2 regions of the Deinococcus wulumuqiensis R12 genome follow, and region 1 is predicted to be linked to the other one. Evidence: riboswitches for the same ligand, from Rfam matches in the RefSeq annotation. Region 1 holds a riboswitch; the other holds the start of a gene.
What was found. A riboswitch is a leader RNA that binds a small molecule or an ion and turns the genes downstream of it on or off. The one in region 1 is predicted to bind thiamine pyrophosphate.
Positions count from the first base shown of each region.

Region 2: it holds a riboswitch for thiamine pyrophosphate, as region 1 does, so the genes downstream of both, G6R31_RS10335 (thiamine ABC transporter substrate-binding protein) here and thiC (phosphomethylpyrimidine synthase ThiC) in region 1, are expected to answer to the same signal.

Region 1 covers NZ_CP049358.1:101,922-105,292, reverse strand. Annotated here, with positions in the region: gene G6R31_RS14340 (energy-coupling factor ABC transporter ATP-binding protein) at 1-387, shown strand, start outside; gene G6R31_RS14335 (energy-coupling factor transporter transmembrane component T family protein) at 384-983, shown strand; TPP riboswitch at 1,101-1,215, shown strand; gene thiC (phosphomethylpyrimidine synthase ThiC) at 1,361-3,172, shown strand; gene thiE (thiamine phosphate synthase) at 3,189-3,371, shown strand, end outside.
Region 2 covers NZ_CP049357.1:2,122,809-2,126,179, forward strand. Annotated here, with positions in the region: gene glgX (glycogen debranching protein GlgX) at 1-448, shown strand, start outside; gene G6R31_RS10330 (hypothetical protein) at 445-687, shown strand; gene G6R31_RS10335 (thiamine ABC transporter substrate-binding protein) at 895-1,935, opposite strand; TPP riboswitch at 1,986-2,085, opposite strand; gene aceE (pyruvate dehydrogenase (acetyl-transferring), homodimeric type) at 2,223-3,371, shown strand, end outside.

The DNA of each region.
Region 1 (3,371 bases):
CCCCTGGGACTGAGCGCGGCGGAAACGGAGGGCAGAATCACGGAGATGCTCGGGCGTTACGACCTCGCGCACCTGCGCCAGCACGCCACGCACCGGCTTAGCGGGGGGCAAAAGCAGCTTCTGGCGCTGGCGGGGGTGCTGGTCATGCGCCCCGAGGTGATCGTGTTCGACGAGCCGACCACGCTGCTCGACCTGCGCAACCGCAACCGGGTGGCCCGCGCCATCGCGCAGTTGCCGCAGCAGGCCGTGGTGGTGACGCACGACCTGGAACTGCTGCGCGACTTCGAGCGGGTGCTGGTCTTCGAGGACGGCGCCCTGCTGGCCGACGCCGCTCCCGCCGAGGCGCTGGCCCTCTACCGCGAGCGGATGTCACTGGAGTCGGCTTGAGTCTCAGCCTGTACGTGCCGGGCCGCTCATGGCTGCACCGCCTCGCGCCGGGGGTCAAGCTCACGGCGCTGCTGCTCGCCGGGGTCGGCGTCTTTCTGGTGCGGGACCTGCGGCTGCTCCTGGGCCTGCTCACGGCGTCGCTCGCGCTGTATGCCCTGAGCGGTCTCGGCGCCCGCCTGGCCTGGCACAGCCTGCGGCCCGCGCTGGGGCTGCTGCTGTTTTTCTTTGCGGTTCAGGGCGTGACCGCCGGGTGGGAAGCCGCCGCCGTCACCGCGCTGCGCTTCGGGGTGATGATTCTGCTCGGTGCCCTGCTCACCCTGACCACCCGCGTTTCGGACGTGCTCGCGGCGCTGGAACGCGGCCTGCGGCCCCTGGCCCGCTTCGGGGTGGACCCGGACAAGGTCAGTCTCGCCTGCTCCCTGACCCTGCGGTTTATTCCGGTCACGTTGCAGGTCGTGGCCGACGTGCGTGAGGCGCAGCGGGCGCGGGGCCAGGAACGCCACCTCATCGCGCTCGCTGTGCCGGTCATCGTCCGGACGCTGAAGATGGCCGACGACGTGGCGGACGCGCTGGAGGCTAGGGGCGGGGGCCGGTAGGGGGGGTTGGAACGTGGAGGGTGAGGGGTGGAGAGAGTGCGGATTTCATATAAAATTTTATGAACTGAGGAGATTTGTTCGACTTGACCCGTGACCAGGGCGGTGGCAAACTCTGGGCATCGTCAACAGGGGTGCCTCCGCAATCGGGCCGGAGGCTGAGAGGGCAACAGCGCCTAACCCTAGGAACCTGAACTGGTTAGCACCAGCGGAGGGAGTGTGACGGGTGCGGACACTGTTTGACCAGCCTGGGCTGGGGCCGCCCTCCTCCGACTTTCGTTTGGGGGAGGGATTTTTTGGATTGAGTCGAATGAGCTGCCGGGCAGCCTGCCCCCCTTCTTCATCTCTTCTGCCCTTCTCTCCCCTACTGCCGAGGCCCCATGACACCGTTTTCGCTCGACCATTCCCGGCTGTCCACCCAACCCTTTCCCAACTCCGAAAAGCGCTACCTGACGGGCGAGCGTTTTCCCGAAGTCCGCGTGCCAGTGCGCGCCATTCGGCTCTCGCCCACCGTAGAAGCCTTCAGCGGCGTGACGCGCACGCTGCCCAACCCCGACCTGCTCGTACCGGACACCAGCGGGCCATACACCGACCCCGCCGTACAGATTGACCTGGAGCGCGGGCTACCGCACGCCCGGCCCTGGCTGGTGCGGGACGAACGGACAGAGACGACACCGCGTTTTTCCGCACTGGCCGACCTCGACGGGCCGGTGCCCTATCCGAACGTGCAGGCCCCGCGCCGCGCCAGGGCGGGACAGGGCATCACGCAGATGCAGGCCGCGCGGCGCGGCGAAATCACGCCCGAAATGGAATTTGTCGCCCTGCGCGAGAACTTGCGGCAGGAGATGTCGGCAGACCTCTTGGAGCAGCACCCCGGCGAAAGCTTCGGCGCGGCGCTTCCCCGCGTCTACACCCCCGAATTCGTGCGCGACGAGGTGGCGCGGGGGCGGGCCGTCATCCCCGCCAACATCAACCACCCCGAACTGGAACCGACCATCATCGGGCGCAATTTCCGCGTCAAAATCAATGCCAACCTCGGTACGTCCATCGTGACCAGTTCCATCGAGGAAGAGGTGGAAAAGATGGTCTGGGCGGCGCGTTGGGGAGCCGACACAGTGATGGACCTCTCCACCGGCAAGCACATTCACCAGACCCGCGAGTGGATCGTGCGAAACAGTCCCGTGCCCATCGGCACCGTGCCGATTTATCAGGCGCTGGAAAAGGTCGGGGGCAAGGCCGAAGAACTGACCTGGGAGGTGTACCGCGACACCCTCATCGAGCAGGCCGAACAGGGCGTGGACTACTTCACCATTCACGCGGGCGTGCGGCTCTCACATGTGCCGCTGACCGCTCGCCGCCGCACCGGCATCGTCTCGCGTGGGGGCAGCATCCTCGCCAAGTGGTGCCTCGCGCACCATCAGGAAAACTTCCTCTACACCCATTTCCGCGACATCTGCGAGATCATGGCCGCCTACGACATCACCTTCAGCCTCGGGGACGGCCTGCGCCCCGGCTCCATTCAGGACGCCAACGACGCGGCGCAATTTGCCGAACTCGATACGCTGGGCGAACTGACGCGGGTGGCGTGGGAATGCGGCGTACAGACCATGATCGAGGGGCCGGGACACGTTCCCATGCAACTGATTCGGGAAAACATGACGCGGCAACTGGATGCCTGCGCCGAAGCGCCCTTCTACACCCTCGGGCCGCTGACCACTGACATCGCGCCCGGCTACGACCACATCACTTCCGCCATCGGAGCCGCGCAAATCGCGTGGTACGGCACGGCGATGCTGTGCTACGTGACGCCCAAGGAGCACCTCGGCCTGCCCGACAAACAGGACGTGCGCGACGGCGTGATGACCTACCGCATCGCCGCGCACGCCGCCGACCTCGCCAAAGGCTACGCGGGGGCGCAACTGCGCGACAACGCCCTGAGCAAAGCCCGCTTCGAATTCAGGTGGCAAGACCAGTTCAACCTCTCGCTCGACCCCGAACGGGCGCGTGCCATGCACGACGAGACGCTGCCCGCCGACGCCGCCAAGACCGCGCATTTCTGCTCCATGTGCGGCCCGCATTTCTGCTCCATGAAACTCAGCCACGACATCCGCGCCGCCGACGTGCTCGCGGGGATGGAAGAAAAGGCGCGGGAATTTCGGGAGAAGGGCGGGGAGATTTATGTCGATGGTTGATGGGTCCGCTGCGCTGATGGATGATGGAAAAAAGCCCTCAATCAACCATCAACCGTCAACCATTAACCGCCCCTTGGGGCATCTTTACCTCGTTGCCACTCCCCGTCCGCAGCAACCCGAAGCCGAATTTCTGCTGCGGGTGCAAGACGCGCTCGACGGCGGCGTGGACACGCTGCAACTGCGCTGCAAGGCCGACCAT
Region 2 (3,371 bases), on a different replicon from region 1:
TACCAAAAAGCTGATCGCCATTCGCAAGGCCCACCCCAGCCTGCACCGCCGCAAGTTCTTTTCCGGGCGCAACATTCGCGGCGAGGACGTGCGCGACATCGTGTGGCTGCGTTTCGACGGGAACGAGATGAGCGACGAGGACTGGAACAACCCCCAGACCCAGTCGCTGGGCATGTTCCTGGCGGGCGACGGCCTCGACGACGTGGACGAGGGGGGCCACCCGCTGACCGACGACCACCTGCTGCTGATGCTGAGCAGTTCCTACGTGGACCTGCCCTTTAAGATGCCCGAACTCGGCGGCTGCGGCGAGTGGGAACTGCTGCTCGACACCAGCGACGACCACGCCAGCGAACAGGTCGCGGCGGGCGGCGAAACCACCCTGCGGGGCCGCAGCGTCAAGCTCTACCGCTGCGAGGTGCCCGCAAAGCCCGCCGAGGCGCAGGCATGAGCGCCACGCTCATCGGCGTTGACCTCGACCCGCGAGCCGTCCATGAGCGGCTGGGCGTGGAAGCCTACAGCGACCACGAAGTCGGCGTGATGGTGGAAGTTCTGCAGGAACTCTATGCGGGCCGCGAGTTGAGCGACCTGACCGAAGCCGAGTGGCTGCGCGCCTACGGCCTGATGCACCAGCGCAAGAAGACCGGCTGGATGACCGAGGGCGTGGTGTCGCCCGACGCCGAAGTCTGAGCGCAGAGGGGGAAGGGTGGAGGGCTGAGGGTTTTTCCCCTCTCCTCTCTACCCTTCCCCTTTGACGTGCCTGATACGGATTCCGCTTCATTCCTGCACAGTCGGAACTCCACCGCCTGTGCATCCATATCGCGAAATCCGTATCTTTTCCTACTCCTTTCAGTCGGATTGAATCCAGAAATCTGCTGGATTCAATCGGAATCCGTATCAGCGGGCGCGCAGGACGTTCTGCACCCAGGCGTCCACCAGCCGCTGCGGGTTGGCGGTCACGCTGGCCTTGACGGGGGCGGGCCTGGGCTGCTCGGCAAACTTGAACACCGGGTCGAGCTTGATGCCGCCCACCGCCGGGTAAATCCACATGCGGGTGGGAATGTCGGCCTGCACCGCCGGGCTGAGCATGAAGTCCACGAACTTCCTGGCGAGCGCGGGCTGCTTGGCCCCCTTGAGGATGCCCACGCCTTCGAGTTGCAGCCAGGTCGAGCCGGGCAGCAGCAGGTTGGCGGTGGGGGACTGCGCGGGCAGTTTGGCCGGGTCGTAGCCGTCGTCGAAGAACACCTCGGCGGCGGGGCTGCTCGCGTAGCTCAGCACGATGGGGTACTTGCCGCCCGCCCGCGTGAAGTCCTTGTAGTAGGCGTCCGACCAGCCGCGCACCACCTTCATGCCCCCGGCGCGGGCCGATTTCCACCACTGCCACGCGCCCGTTTCGCCGTAGTGGTTGACCGTCGCCAGCAGGAACGCCAGACCCGGCGAGGACGTGGCGGGGCTGGACACCACCGTCAGGCGGGCGTACTCGGGCTTTTTCAGGTCGTCCAGGGTTTTGGGAAGGGCGAGGCCCGCTTTCTGGAAGTAGGCGCGGTCGTAGTTCAGGGCGACGTAGCCGTAATCCACCGTGTTCAGCAGCCCGGCGTCGTCGAGGCGGTACTGGGCGGGCACCTTCGACAGCAGCGGCGATTTGTAGGCCTGGAGCAGGTTCATCTGCCGGGCGCGGGCCAGCAGCGCGTTGTCCAGGCCGTACACCACATCGGCCACCGGAGCGCGGCGGGTCAGAATCAGGCGGCTGAGCAGCTCGCCCGCGTCGCCGCCCTTGACGAAGCGCACCTTGGCCTTGTTCTGCGCCTCGAACTGGGCCACCAGCTTCTTGTCCACGTCGAAAGAATCGTGGGTGATGACCGTCAGGGTCGTCTGGTTCTGGGCCTGGGCCGCACCCAGCGACAGGGCGGCACCCACGGCAAAAATCACTTTACGCATTTCACTTTCCCCCTTGCGTCCAGGGAAAGGTGGGGGGCCGCCCACAGGCAGGCGCGGCCCCGTCACACTCCCTCCGCCGGTATGACCCGGTTCAGGTTCCTGGGGTGTGTTCTCAGCCGCTGCCGAAGCAGGGCACCCCCGGTGACGCACATGGCAGCATACCGCAGGCCCGTGCCGGACGAATGCGCCACCGACCTGCCGCTCTTGCCGATTTGACCATTTCGAGTGGTCAGCCGCCTGACATTTCCATGTTGGAAGGGGTGAGTGGGGGGGCGTAGACTGCTTTCATGACCCCACAACCTCCACCGCGCCCACCGCGCAGCGACCTGCCCCAGCAGCAGCGCGAGCAGCTCAATACGGTCGAAACCCAGGAGTGGCTCGACTCGCTGGCCTACGTGTTCGCCCATGCGGGCGGCAAGCGGGCCGCCGACCTGCTCGAAGAGCTCGACCACTACGCCTACTTCCACGGCGCCCCCATCGAGTTCAAGCAGACCACCCCCTACATCAACACCATCGCTGTCGAGGACCAGCCCGAGTACCCCGGCGACCTCGAAGTCGAGCGCAAGATTCGCAATATCAACCGCTGGAACTCGGTGGCCATGGTCATCAAGGCCAACAAGAAGAGTGACGGCATCGGCGGCCACCTCTCGACCTACGCCAGCGCCGCCGAGCTGCTCGAAGTCGGCTTCAACCACTTTTTCCGGGGGCATGGCGCGGGGCAAGACCGCGACCTCGTGTTCTACCAGGGGCACGTCGCGCCCGGCATCTACGCCCGCTCTTTTCTGGAGGGCCGCTTCGACGAGGCGCGTCTCAACCGCTTCCGGCGCGAGCTGCAACCCGACGGCGAGGGCCTGAGCAGCTACCCGCACCCCTGGCTGATGCCCGACTACTGGGAGTTTCCCACCGTCAGCATGGGCCTCGGCCCCATCCAGGCCATCTATCAGGCCAGATTCATCAAATACCTCGAGAACCGGGGCCTCAAGCCGCAGGGCGACGCCAAAGTGTGGGCCTTCCTCGGCGACGGCGAGATGGACGAACCCGAATCGGTGGGCGCCATCCGCTTCGCCGCCTACGAGAACCTCGACAACCTGATTTTCGTGCTCAACGCCAACCTTCAGCGCCTCGACGGGCCGGTGCGGGCCAACTCCAAGGTGATTCAGGAGTTCGAGGCGCTGTTCCGGGGTGCCAACTGGAACGTCATCAAGGTCATCTGGGACAGCAAGTGGGACGAGCTGCTTCAGCACGATTACAACGGCCACATCGTCAAGCGCTTCGAGGCGCTGGTGGACGGCGAGTCGCAGCGCTACGCGGCCTTCGGCGGCAAGGAGCTGCGCGAGAACTTCTTCAACACGCCCGAGCTGAAAGAACTCATCAAGGACTGGACCGACGCCGACCTCGAACTGCTCAACCGGGGCGGGCACGATGTCCACAAGGTC